2 regions of the Achromobacter animicus genome follow, and region 1 is predicted to be linked to the other one. Evidence: predicted binding sites of a transcription regulator. Region 1 holds the regulator's gene; the other holds the start of a gene.
The links. Region 1 encodes HrcA, which represses chaperone genes, less so after heat shock. Its sites were predicted from a motif close to TTAGCACTCNNNNNNNNNGAGTGCTAA; they were not measured.

Region 1 (6,962 bases):
TGAGCGACCAAAGCGAACTGAAAAACATGGGTTTGAAGGCGACTTTTCCTCGCCTGAAGATTCTTGATATTTTCCGCAAATCGGGTGAACGGCACCTGAGCGCCGAAGACGTCTACCGCGCCCTCATCGGCGAAAACGTCGAAATCGGCCTGGCTACCGTCTATCGCGTGCTGACCCAGTTCGAGCAGGCCGGCATCCTGGCGCGCAGCCAATTCGACAGCGGCAAGGCCGTTTTCGAATTGAACGACGGCGACCACCACGACCACTTGATCTGCACCAATTGCGGCAAGGTTGTCGAGTTCTCGGATCCCGAGATCGAAAAGCGCCAGCAGAAGATCGCCAAGGACAACGCCTTCGCACTGGAAAGCCACGCGATGGTGCTGTACGGCATCTGCGGTAGCTGCCTCAAGGGCCGGTAAGCCAAAGTCGGTAGGCTAGCGGCCGGTCCGTCCGGCTGCTTAGGTGAAAAACAAAGCCCCTTCGATGTGAAGGGGCTTTTTGCATTTGGCCATTGCGTGCGCGTCGGTCGAGGGATGCCCCCACGCGGGGTCAGACTCAGGGCGCAGTCTGCCCGAAGCCTTCCAGCATTTCGCGCGCGTGTTCCCGGGTGGTGGCGGTGAGCTTCATGCCGCCCAGCATGCGCGCGATTTCCTCGACGCGGGCCGGGGCGTCCAGCGGTTCGATGCTGGAGCGCGTGGTGCCGCGCGATTCGGCCTTGCTGACCAGGAACTGGTTGTTGGCGCAGGCAGCAACCTGGGGCAGGTGGGTGACGCACAGCACCTGATGGCGTTCACCCAGCTCGCGCAGCAGCTTGCCGACGGATTCGGCGACAGCGCCGCCCACGCCGCTGTCGACTTCGTCGAAGATCAGCGTGGGGACGCGCGCCGCGCGGCTGGCGATAACCGATAGCGCAAGCGAGATGCGGGACAGTTCGCCGCCCGAAGCGACCTTGGCCAGTGGCCGCGGGGTGGTGCCGGCGTGGCCGGCGACCAGAAATTCGACCTGTTCGCTGCCGTGCGCGGAGGGTGCGGACGGCGCAAGCGCCGGTTCGAAGCGGCCGCCCTGCATTGCGAGCGTCTGCATGGCCTGGGTGACCTGCTTGCCCAGATCCTTGGCAACCTTGCGGCGCGCGGTCGACAGCTTGGCGGCGACTGCGTCGTATTGCGCCTGCGCCGCGGCCGCCTGGGCGCGCAGCGCGTCGATGTCGCCGGCGGCCTGCAGGGCCGCCAGCTCCGCATGCAGGGATTCCCGCAATTCGCACAACGCGTCGGGTTCGGTGCGGAACTTGCGGGCGGTCTCGAACACCAGCCCAAGACGCGCTTCCACGTCCGCAAGCCGCTTCGGATCAAGTTCGACCCGGCTGACATAGTTGTTCAGGTCGGACACGGCTTCGCTGATGGCGATGCGGGCTGATTCCAGTTCGTCATGGACGCCCTTCAGGCCCGGATCGTGCCGCAGCATCTGCTGCAGACGCTGGTTTGCAGCCGTCACCCGGTGATGCGCGGAGTCGCCTTCGCCGTCCAGCGTTTCAAGGATCTGCGAAGCCCCGTCCAGCAGCGATTGCGAATGCGACAGGCGCGTGTGCTCGGATTGCAGGGCTTCCCATTCGTCCGGCCCGAGGTTGAGCTGGTCGAGTTCGTTGACCCGCCATTGCAGGCTTTCGCGTTCCGTCGCGAGGCTTTCCGCGTCTTTTTCAGCGGATTCCAATTGGCGCGCCAGTGCGCGCCATTGCTTCCATGCCTGGCCGACCGCCTGACGCAGATCGCCATGGCCGCCGTGCGCGTCCAGCAGGTCGCGCTGGGCATCGGGACGCATCAGACTTTGGTGCGCGTGCTGGCCGTGGATGTCGACCAGGCTGTCGCCGAGTTCGCGCAGCTGCGCCACGGTGGCCGGTGTGCCGTTGATGTAAGCGCGGCTGCGGCCTTGCGCATCGATGACACGCCGCAGCGAGAGTTCGTCGTCGGCGTCGATCTCGCGTTCGGCCAGCCACGCATGCAGGGCCTTGGGGGTGTCGAAGACGGCGGTGATGTCAGCGCGGGTCGCGCCTTCGCGCAGCATGCTGGCGTCGCCGCGCTCGCCAAGGGTCAGGGCCAGCGCATCGACCAGGATGGATTTGCCGGCGCCGGTTTCGCCGGAAAAGACGGTAAAGCCGGGACCGAAATGGATTTCGGTCTGTTCGACGATGACGAAGTCGCGGATGTGCAGGGTGCGCAGCATGTGGGGGCGCTAACTACTCTACGTTGTCGGAGGCTTCGGGCATCAGGTTCCAGTGCAGCTTGCGGCGCAGGGTGGAGAAGAAGCTATAGCCTTCGGGATGCACGAATCGGATGGTGTAGGGCGCGCGCTGCACGACGATGCGGTCGCCCGGTTGCAGGTCGGACCAGGTCTGCATGTCGAAATGCACACTGGCGCCGACTTCGACGCGGCCCATGGCAGTGAGCGTCATGTTGAGCACACCGGTGTCCGGGATGACGATGGGGCGGTTCGACAGCGTTTGCGGCGCCACCGGCACCAGCACCATGGCGTTCATGCCCGGATGCAGAATGGGGCCGTTGGCCGACAGCGCATAGGCGGTGGACCCGGTGGGCGTGGCGATGATCAGGCCGTCGGCACGCTGCGTATACATGAAGGCGCCGTCCAATTCGACCCGGACCTCGATCATGCCGCCGCGTCCCGCACGGTTCAGGACCACGTCGTTCAGCGCCGAGGCGGAGTACATCTTTTGATCGCCGCGCCACACGCTGCCTTCGAGCAGCATGCGGTCTTCGATCTGGAAGCTGCCCTCGAGCACCCGGGCAAGCGCTGCGTGCGCGTCCTGCAAGGCGATGTCGGTGATGAAGCCCAGGCGCCCGTGGTTGATGCCGACCAGCGGCATGCCATACGGCGCGAGATGGCGGCTGGCGCCCAGCACGGTGCCGTCGCCGCCCATGACCACGGCCAGCGAGGCGGTCTTGCCGATTTCCTCGAGCGTGGCGATGGGATATTCGGTCAGCCCGGTATTGCGCGCCGTGTCCGCGTCGATCAACACTTGCCGGCCCGCTTGCGTCAGCGCGTGCGCAAGGGCTCTCAGCGGTGTGTCCAGGCCGGTGTCCTGGTATCTGCCGATCAGGGCGACGGTGGGAAAGTGCATGGCTGCGTACAAATGAAAAGGGGCAAAACCGTAAAGCTGAATGTACCCAGAATGGGCCAATTAGCCGATTATATGGGGCCGTATATCGGGTTGCGGGACAAAAATCGCCCCAACCGAAAAAGATTCCCTAAAATAGCCGCTATGGATGACCGCGCACGCGCATTACTGAAAGCGTTGATAGAACGCTACATCGCCGATGGGCAGCCAGTCGGCTCGCGGACGCTATCTAAAGTCTTCGACTTGTCCCCAGCCACCATCCGCAACGTCATGGCGGACCTGGAAGAGCTGGGGTTGATCCATAGTCCGCATACTTCCGCCGGCCGTGTACCCACGCCGCGCGGATACCGCATGTTCGTCGATTCGCTGCTGTCGGTACAGTCGTACCAGCTTCAGCCGCACAACATGGGCGAAATGCTCTCTGCCGCCGAACCCACCCGCGCCGTCAATGCGGCCGCCGCGTTGCTGTCGAATCTGACGCAATTCGCGGGCGTGGTGCTCACGCCCAAGCGGGCCCAGGTGTTTCGTCAGATCGAATTCATCCGCCTGTCCGACAAGCGCGTCCTGTTGATCATCGTGACGCCCGATGGCGACGTCCAGAACCGCATTCTCTTCGTCCAGCGGGATTACGCTGAATCCGAACTGCTGGAGGCCGGCAACTTCTTCAACATGCACTTCGCCGGCAAATCGTTCAATGCCGTGCGCCAGACGCTCTCGACCGAGCTGGCCCAGTTGCGCGAAGACATCTCGCGCCTCATGCAGGCCGCCGTCGAGGCCAGCGCCGAAGCCGCCGAGGACGGCGACGCCGTGGTCATTTCCGGCGAGCGCAAGCTGCTGGACGTGACCGACATCGCGTCCGACATGGACCGGTTGCGCAAGATGTTTTCGTTGTTCGAGAAAAAGACCGACCTGCTGCAGTTGCTGGATGTCTCCAGCCGGGCGCAGGGCGTGCAGATCTACATCGGTGGCGATTCGCAACTGGTGCCCCTGGAAGACGTTTCCGTCATCACCGCGCCGTATGGCGTGGATGGCAAGGTGGTGGGCACGCTGGGCGTCATCGGTCCGACCCGCATGGCCTACGAGCGCGTCATACCCATCGTGGACATCACGGCGCGCCTGCTGTCCAACGCCCTCAGCCACAACCAGTAGTTCCATTCAAAGCTACATCCTCCTTGCGGAGGAAGGGGAGTTTTTGTGTTTCTTCGCCTGTTCAAGTATCTCTGGCCTGAGCGCTACCTTCCTGAACCCGAGCAAGAAGACCCCTTCAACGAAGATCCGCCGCCGCGCGTGCCCGGCAAGGTCGGCGTACTGCTGGTGAATCTGGGGACGCCCGACACGCCGACGGCCAAGGACATCCGCAAGTACCTGGGCGAATTCCTGTCCGACCCCCGCGTCATCGAGATCCCGCGCTACCTCTGGAAGCCCATCCTGCACGGCATCGTGCTCGTGCGCCGCCCCAAGCGGCTCGAGCCCCGCTATGGCGGAATCTGGATGAAGGAAGGCTCGCCCCTGATGGTCTACAGCCAGCGGCAGACCGACGGCGTGCGCGCCGCCCTGCAGGCGGCCGGGGTGGATGCCGCAGTCGAGCTGGGCATGCGCTATGGCAATCCCTCCATCCCGCACGCCATCTCCAACCTGCGCAAGCAGGGCTGCGAGCGCATCCTGACCGTGCCGCTGTATCCGCAGTACGCCGCCAGCACCACCGCCACCGTCGTCGACGCGGTTACCCGCTACATGGGCAAGCTGCGCGATCAGCCGGAAATGCGCTTCATCAAGCGGTTTCACGACGACCCCGCCTACCTGGACCCGCTCGCCGCGCGCATCGAGCGGTACTGGAGCGAACACGGCAAGCCGCAGAAGCTGGTCATGAGCTTTCATGGCCTGCCGCGCTACTCCATCGAACTGGGCGACCCGTATTACCGCGACTGCATGGAAACGGCCCGGCTCCTGGCCCAGCGACTTTCGCTGCCCCGCGACCAGATCGAAGTGACCTTCCAGAGCCGGTTCGGCACCGCCCGCTGGCTGGAGCCCTACACCGAACCGACCCTCAAGGCACTAGCCGCATCGGGCGTCACCGAGGTCGATGTGGTGTGCCCGGGATTTGTGGCAGACTGTCTCGAAACCCTGGAAGAAATCAGCCTGGAATGCCGCGACGCCTTTCTCGAGGCCGGTGGCAAGCAGTTCCGTTACATTCCCGCCATCAACGACGATCCGGCCTGGATCGCGGGGTTGTCAGGGCTGGTGGAACGATACTTGCAGGGGTGGATTCCAGACACCACGGACTTGAAGGAGAAGGCGCATGCACCATGATCCCAAGACTGGCGAACCGGTCAAGAAGGGCAAAGTCAGCACTCCCGTCGACGAAGACCGCGTCGAACACGACCTGGACGAGGCCCTGGCCGACACCTTCCCGGCCAGCGACCCCGTCGCGATCCCTTCGGATCCGGACGCGGACGACAAGCGGGTGGACCGCGCACTGAAGGAAAGCTTCCCCGCCAGCGACCCCGTCGCTCCCGCGCAGCCAAGCAAAAAGTAGGAAACCGCGGCCAGGCGCCCGGCCGCGGCGCCGGGTCCTGGGGAATATTTCGCTTACCCGGGCTTGAATTAGGGGTATTGGCCCCCATTCATGTCTCCGAAAGCCATTCTTTTTGGAGGATTCCCCATGACGGCACCCCACGAGCCTGCTGACCAGGCGCCCGAAGTCGGCCAGAACGCCGATGCGGCACCCGCCGCCCAGGACGCCGCGCAGGCCGAGCTGAACGAGTTGCGCGCCCAGCTGGACGCCGCCCAGGCTACCGTCAACGAGCAGCACGACCAGCTTCTGCGTGTGCAAGCTGAAGCCGAGAACGTGCGCCGCCGCGCCCAGGAAGAAGTGTCCAAGGCGCGCAAGTTCGGCATCGAATCGTTCGCCGAAAGCCTGGTTCCGGTCAAGGACAGCCTGGAAGCTGCCCTGGCCCAACCTGATCAGACGGTCGAAACGCTGCGCGAAGGCGTCGAAGTCACCCTAAAGCAGTTGGCCGCCGCATTCGAGCGCAACCTGCTCAAGGAAATCGCACCGGCGCAGGGCGACAAGTTCGATCCGCACCAGCACCAGGCCATTTCGTCCATTCCGCATGAACAGCCCGCCAACACGGTGGTGCAACTGCTGCAGAAGGGCTACGTGATCGCCGACCGCACCCTGCGCCCTGCGCTCGTGGTCGTCTCGGCTGGCCAGGGCTGAACCGCGTATCCGCCATGACCGACGCGCGCTTCGACCCGGCCCAGGTATTCCAGGTGTTCGGCATGCGCCATGTCGATACTGCGGGATTCGACGCGGACGTGGTGCAAGCGCCTGGCGCCGACCTGCGCTGTGTCTTCCTGTGGGGCCAGGATTGCTACAACTGCAACCTGTTCAAGCAGGCGGCGCTGCTGCACCAGGAAACGCTGCTGGGGCTTGGCCTTACGTGGTTCGAAGCCGATGTCTACGCGGATGAACCGCTGGGCCGCCGGTTTTCGTTGCATGGCGTCCCCACTTTTGTGCTGTACCGGTCCGGCAAGCGCCTTGGGCGCATCACCGGCTGGCCCGGATTGCCCCAGTTCACTGCGGCAATCCAGCGCCTGCAGGACCCGGGCCCGGAAATTTCCAGCCCGGCGTCTTGAAAAACCCCACGGGCAGCCCCAGTTACGGGGAGACAAGCAGTTTTCCCCAAATTTTCATAGATTTAATAATCAAGGTAACCCACCATGAGCAAGATTATTGGCATTGACCTGGGAACGACCAACAGCTGCGTGGCTGTCATGGACGGCGGGCAGGTCAAGATCATCGAAAACGCGGAAGGTGCTCGCACCACTCCCT
Region 2 (6,962 bases), 4.0 Mb from region 1:
CTTCGCCGGCGTTCGTGACGATGGTGCGCAGGGGTTCTTCCACAGCACGCAGGATCAGCTTGATGCCGGCGTTCTGGTCAGGCGTGTCGCCCTTCAGGTCAGCGATGGCTTGCTTGGCACGCAGCAGCGCAACGCCGCCACCAGCCACAACGCCTTCTTCCACTGCAGCGCGGGTGGCGTGCAGGGCGTCTTCGACGCGAGCCTTCTTTTCCTTCATTTCGACTTCGGTGGCAGCGCCAACGCGAATCACGGCAACACCGCCGGCCAGCTTGGCCACGCGTTCTTGCAGCTTTTCACGGTCGTAGTCGGACGTGGCTTCTTCGATCTGCACGCGCACTTGCTTGACGCGGGCTTCGATGGACTTGCTGTCGCCAGCGCCGTCGATGACCGTGGTGTTTTCCTTGCCCACTTCGATGCGCTTGGCTTGGCCCAGTTCAGCCAGCGTGGCCTTTTCCAGCGACATGCCGGTTTCTTCGGAGATCACCGTGCCGCCCGTCAGGATGGCGATGTCTTCCAGCATGGCCTTGCGGCGGTCGCCAAAGCCAGGCGCCTTGACGGCGGTGGTCTTCAGGATGCCACGGATGTTGTTCACAACCAGGGTGGCCAGCGCTTCGCCTTCGACGTCTTCCGCGATGATCAGCAGGGGACGGCTCGACTTGGCAACTTGTTCCAGCACGGGCAGCAGGTCGCGGATGTTGCTGATCTTCTTGTCGAAGATCAGGACATACGGGTCTTCCAGGACGGCAACTTGCTTGTCCGGGTTGTTGATGAAGTAGGGCGACAGGTAGCCGCGGTCGAATTGCATGCCTTCGACGACGTCCAGCTCGTTTTCCAGCGACTTGCCGTCTTCGACGGTGATGACGCCTTCCTTGCCGACCTTGTCCATCGCGTCAGCGATGATCTGGCCGATGGAGGTGTCGCTGTTGGCCGAGATGGAACCGACTTGGGCGATTTCCTTGCTGGTCGTGACCGGCTTGGATTGCTTTTGCAGTTCGGCGACGGCGGCGGCGACAGCCTTGTCGATGCCGCGCTTCAGGTCGATCGGGTTGAAACCGGCGGCGACGTACTTCAGGCCTTCCTGAACGATGGCCTGGGCCAGCACGGTGGCGGTCGTGGTGCCGTCACCGGCGTTGTCGGAGGTCTTGGACGCGACGTCCTTGACGAGTTGGGCGCCGATGTTTTCGAACTTGTCCTTCAGTTCGATTTCCTTGGCGACGGACACGCCGTCTTTGGTCACGGTCGGGGCGCCGAACGAGCGCTCCAGCACGACGTTGCGACCCTTGGGGCCCAGGGTGGTCTTGACAGCGTTGGCGAGAACGTTCACGCCACGGACGATGCGCACGCGAGCGTCATCACCGAACAATACTTGCTTGGCAGCCATTTCTTAGCTTCCTTCGAAAATTCGTTTGAGGCGGGAGATTTACTGAACCACGGCGAGGATTTCGTCCTCGCGGATGACGAGCAGTTCTTCGCCATCAACCTTCACGGACTGGCCGGCGTACTTGCCGAACAGAACCTTGTCACCAGCCTTCAGGTCGACCGGCAGGATCTTGCCGTCTTCGGTCTTCTTGCCGGGGCCGACGGCCACGACTTCACCCTGGTCGGGCTTTTCAGCGGCGCTGTCGGGGATGACGATGCCCGAGGCAGTCTTGCGCTCGTTTTCGAGGCGTTTGACGATCACGCGATCGCCCAGGGGACGCAAGGCCATGAGGAACTCCTGTTAACTAAATGAAAGGGGTGGTCGGTTTGCCCGGGAGGTGTTAGCACTCACCGGAGTCGAGTGCTAATTATAGGGATGATGTTCTGAGGTTCAAGGGGGGGCGGGGCGCTGTTACATATTTGGGGCGGAAATGTGCAGCTGTCGAATTTCATGTCGAAGTTCCTTCGACTTGAGATTTGGTTCACTGAAGTTGCCGTGTAACTCGTGTGTAGACTGAGGCGGCGTGCAGGCTGCGAGCGAGGAGGGCCAATTTCAGGCCAAAAGTGGCTCGCCGAGCACTTCGTGCCTGACGAGCTTTCGAATGGACTTTTGGTTCATGGAAGCTGGGAAAATGCCGATAACGATTCGATCAACTTGGAAATTGAACAAAAAAGTTCATTGAAGATGTCGAAGATGAGTGCCAGCGGAATGGGCGGAACTGCCTGAGCTGGCACCCGGTCTTCGCAAGTACGTGTCTTTGAGGCCGAAGAGGATAGATCGAGCAATACGGCGGATGGCTCACGTGCCAGTGACGATGACCGGGAAGGTATGCCTGGATACGCCTTCCAATTAAGCCATTCGATGGTCGGAGATTGACGGCCCTCCACTTGGTACACCTACCCTCGGGCACTGGCGGCGCTATCGTCTGACCGTTTGTATGCACAACCCCGAGTCGCCATTCAGCTAGAAGCTCCAAAGGCACGATCTCGCCGTTGTTCGAATTCATCGCCGGCGACGAGTACAACTTTTCACTACAGGCGTTGAACTCGGTCACGTCGGTAATCCGCCATGTGCGGCGATGAACATGGCCACAGCCGATCGGCAATAGGATTCAATTTCGTGGTCGTCTTCTGCCTTGGCTTCATCGAAGCGAGCGATTGTCAGCAGGTCAGAACCTTTGATGAGCGCGGCAAACAAGCGGGCGGACCTGCGAGGATCCGGCACGTTCAGAGCCGCGCTGGCGTGCAACTGACTCAACAGATTCTCAATCTCGGCAATGACATAGGCTGCGCCGGCTTCGAAATAGAGCTTGCTTAACGACTTTTGATTCGTCTTGTCAGCCATGATCATGGCTTCAACACTGCGAACGTCCGGGCTCAACAGCGTGCGAAGCAGGAATGATCCCACCGTGATGAGCTGATCTTCGGCTGAGCCCTCGACGCCATCGATAAGTGCCTGAGGCGCAAACTGGTGGCAGTGCGCCGCGATGGCCGCGCTGAATAGCGCCTCCTTGTTCTCGAAATGGCGATAGATGCTGAGCTTGGATATCTTCGCGCGCTGAGCGACCTTGTCCATGGTCGTCGCCTGAAAACCCAGTTCCACGAATAGCTGGCTGGCCGCGTCCACTATTGCTTGGCCCAGCGCCTCGTTGGCGGGGCGGCCACGCCGCCCCTGCGTTTTTTTCTCCGCCACGTGTATTCCAGTACTTGACAGTATCGTAATTAGAGATTTAGGATACCTCATGGTATCCGAAATGTGCGCGCCGGTGAATAGGCTTCAACCGTAGCGGCGCCTTCCGGCGCCTCGCGCATGCACGGCTCACCGCCAAGCGCAGTCCCAATCCCTTCGATATAGAACACGGATCCCAATACCATGAATGACGTCATCATCATCGGCGGCAGCTTTGCCGGCCTTGCCGCGGCGCTTCAACTCGGACGTGCCCGCCGAAAGGTCATCGTTCTCGACACCGGCCTGCAGCGTAATCGCTTTGCCGACCATTCCCATGGACTGCTCGGTCACGACCACAGGCCACCGCAGGACATCCTGACGGAGGCGAGGGAGCAGCTCGCGCGGTACCCCTCAGTCAGGATCATCAATGCAAAAGCTGAAAGCGTTTCCGGCGCCTTGGACGATTTCTCCGTCCTGACTGGCGATGGCGAGCGCCTTGGCGCGCGCCGCGTGATTTTGAGCTATGGGGTGGCTGACCAGATGCTTGGTGTTCCGGGCTTCGCCGAGGGCTGGGGCACGTCCATCGTTCCATGCCCCTATTGCGACGGCTTCGAGGTCGCAGGGCGGCATTGGGGCCTTATCTGGTCCGGCCCGCCGTCGCACAACTACGTCAGGCTCTACCACGACTGGACTGAAACGCTGACGGTCTTCGCTCATGGTCACGACATCTCGCCCGACGTCCGGGATGATCTAGCACGCCGCCGCGTCCACGTCGTTGATGGCCTGATCACCGAACTGAACCATCACGAAAGCCATAACGTCACCGTCAAGCTGGATGCAGGCCCTGCTGTTGCAGTCGACATCGTGTTTGCCCATCCGCGCAACAAGCCCTCTGCACGCTTGCATGAATCGCTGGGCCTAGTCACGGTTGAGACGTCCCAAGGCATCGCCCTGAAGGTCGACGAGCGCCGCCAGACCAGCACGCCCGGCATCTACGCCGCGGGCGACCTTGCCAACCCCACCATGCATTCAGTCACCACGGCATCCTGGCAAGGCGCGATGGCGGGAATCTTCGCGCAGCAGTCGATGGTTCTATGAGAGCGCTGATCCCTTTCTTCCGTTGCGTCGCCGCCTCCAAAAGGTTGTCGTAGATGGGCGCGATCAAGGACATATCGTCGATCCAAGGAGATGACATGGCAGAGCAAAGGGCCGATCAGGTCGGTGATTGGAGTGGTGAAAGCGGGGAGCGTTGGGTCGCCAACCAAGCCCGGCTCGACGCTATGGTGGCGGTGTTCGGCCAGGCCGCCATAGAAGCCGCCGCGCCCGTGAAGGGTGAGCGCGCGCTGGATATCGGCTGCGGCGCGGGCGCGTCGAGCCTGGCTCTCGCAGCCCGTGTCGGCGCAGGGGGCCGAGTGCTGGGCGTGGATATATCCGAACCGCTGGTTGCGCGAGCGCGCGCGCTCGCGCAACCAGATACGCCGGCCCTCTTTCAGGTGGCCGACGCCAGCAGCGCAGAGCTGCCCAGGGGCGCCTTCGACATTCTATTCTCGCGTTTCGGAGTAATGTTCTTCGACGATCCAATAGCGGCGTTCACCCACATGCGACGCGCGCTCCGGCCTGGTGGAAGAGTCGCTTTCGTCTGCTGGCGTGCCGCGGCGGAGAACGATTGGGTGCGCCTGCCGATGGCTGCGCTCAAGGGTATCGTCCCGATGAGCGCGCTGCCCAATTCTGATGCGCCGGGCCCATTTTCGTTCGGCGACCGGGCGCGCGTGGCGCAAGTTTTGATAGCAGCCGGCTTCTCGGCTATTGCGATTGCCCCCTTCGACTCTGCCGTCCCGTTCGGTGAAGGCGGGACGCGGGACGCAGCGATCGACGACGCGGTGAAGATGACACTTGAGGTCGGTCCATTGTCGCGCGCACTCTCTGACCAGTCCGATGAAATCCGCGCGCGCGCCTCAGCGGCAGTTCGTGCCGCCTTTGCCGGGCTCGCCGGCGAGCGGTCGGTGACTATTAACGGGGCGGCGTGGATCGTGACGGCACGCAATCCGATAAGTTGAGGGTGACGTAAACCGGTGTGTCAGAACTGGCAATTCCTCGTGTCTCGGGGAGGGACCACCTTGAGCTCCGAACGGCCCGAATGTGGCGCTGATCGGCCATAGAGGGCGAGAAGAACAGTGGCTCTTGATGGCCGTAAGCGGCCAGTTCTGACGGTTGCCCGAGCGATGACCGCGAGGGCTGAGGTTCGCGGTAGCAGAAGCTACCGTGGGATGGCTCGACGCTGGCGAGGCTTTTGAAAAATAAGACGTATTGCGAAATGCGGATTTGTTGGGTCAGAGCTCAAACATCCCGACCCTGCACTTTTCGCGTCATGTCTATGAGACCTTCGGATCGAAGCTTCGTCGGATGCGAGCTGCACGAGGCCTGACCACAAAACGGCTTGACGGAGACAGTTGCGGGGCCGTCGACCGGCTCAACTCCCTCGTGACGGAGCTTAAAGAAGGCCCGCCGAGTGAACAAATCGACGGGTTGGCGAATCTGTCCATCGCATTGGCTGGGGTAGGGTACGTGGAGCGGGGGAAACAGTTGCTGGCGAAAGTTCCCGAACAATGCCTTGGCTACGCGCTGCCTCCCGAAGAAGATCCACGGTCCGCAATCTGGCGGGACATCCCGTCCTTGCGAACGCCGCTGAGCCTGAGTGCCGTGTCAAGCGGCTCTCAGGCTTGATGCGCCAAGTCAGCGGCATGACCGAAAAGGAAGGGCCTTCCCCGCAACGCCTGACAATGTGGCGGATTGAGGAAGCGATGCTAGTCGGGCCTCGCTTCCGTTTCGAGGAGTCAAAGGCACTGGCAGATTGGTATCTGGTTGGCAGGCCGAACCGCGTCGATCTACTCATGAAGGGGATGGCCCGCCGAGACCCTGATCATCTTGCCTTGCGCTACTGTTTGGTGCGGGCTCTGCCTACCGTTCTACATGGAACCGCACTACTGGGATCCGTACCACGTGAGCGACTTCATTGATGTCGCCGCCGACGCGGCAGGCCCCGGCCATACTGATCCGCTACCCGTGCCCCAGGACAAAGTAGAAGAGCGGCAGTAGGGCACGCGATGTACGGTCTCGTTTCCTCGCCAATGTTCAACACTAGCCGTGGAGGGTTCTTCCACCTAAGTAGTTGAAATAGGGCAGCCGAGACAGGGGCCTCGGAATGGTGCTCCGTTTGCTCACCACCGACGTCAATCGTGGCATAAAAAAGTCACTTTTGGACTCAAGCGCCCGAGCAATCGGGTCCAGGCGCTGGGCTGCGGTAGTGCCTTACTTCCGTAGCCCCAACATTTCGATCTGCTTCTGTGCTTCAGCTCGCCGCTCCTGCAGAAATGCGGCGAATTGCTGTGGCGTCGACCCGATTGGCGCGTAGCCGAACGGGTCACCGACCTTCTCCACATACTCCGGAGTGCTCAAGACTGTCTTTACATCTGCTGCGATCCGATTCAGCACCGATTCGGGCGTGCCGCGCGGAGCTGCTAATCCTACATAACTTCCGATGCGCATGTCCGGATATCCCGCTTCAGCAAAGGTAGGCGTATTGGGTATGGCCTTCTGGCGCCGATCGCCACTCACTGCCAAAACTTTCAACTTCCCGTTAGGTACGAATGGGGCGGCGGTGAATACGCCAGCCACCAATGAGCTCACCCGGCCACTGATCAGATCCTGGACAATTTCAGGCCCAACCTTGTAAGGCACCATCATTACGGAGATCCCCAACGTCTTGTTAAGGCTTTCCATGCTGAGGTGATTCGGGCCTCCAATCCCTGTGGAGGCGTATTGATGTTTTTCTCCTTCCGCTTTCATAAGCGTCGCGTACTCTGCGACGGTATTC

Region 2: groES (co-chaperone GroES) is a predicted target of HrcA. The motif match lies at 1,761-1,787, and genes of this name have one in related genera.

Annotation. Positions count from the first base shown of each region.
Region 1 is NZ_JAYGJK010000001.1:1,199,353-1,206,314, forward strand. Features, by position in the region: gene fur (ferric iron uptake transcriptional regulator) at 1-419, shown strand, start outside; gene recN (DNA repair protein RecN) at 556-2,217, opposite strand; gene AB3147_RS05375 (NAD kinase) at 2,231-3,130, opposite strand; gene hrcA (heat-inducible transcriptional repressor HrcA) at 3,272-4,276, shown strand; gene hemH (ferrochelatase) at 4,322-5,437, shown strand; gene AB3147_RS05390 (hypothetical protein) at 5,427-5,663, shown strand; gene grpE (nucleotide exchange factor GrpE) at 5,790-6,347, shown strand; gene AB3147_RS05400 (thioredoxin family protein) at 6,362-6,766, shown strand; gene dnaK (molecular chaperone DnaK) at 6,851-6,962, shown strand, end outside.
Region 2 is NZ_JAYGJK010000001.1:5,151,067-5,158,028, reverse strand. Features, by position in the region: gene groL (chaperonin GroEL) at 1-1,381, opposite strand, end outside; gene groES (co-chaperone GroES) at 1,421-1,708, opposite strand; gene AB3147_RS23610 (hypothetical protein) at 2,003-2,146, shown strand; gene AB3147_RS23605 (TetR/AcrR family transcriptional regulator) at 2,471-3,112, opposite strand; gene AB3147_RS23600 (NAD(P)/FAD-dependent oxidoreductase) at 3,293-4,186, shown strand; gene AB3147_RS23595 (class I SAM-dependent methyltransferase) at 4,282-5,145, shown strand; gene AB3147_RS23590 (Bug family tripartite tricarboxylate transporter substrate binding protein) at 6,398-6,962, opposite strand, start outside.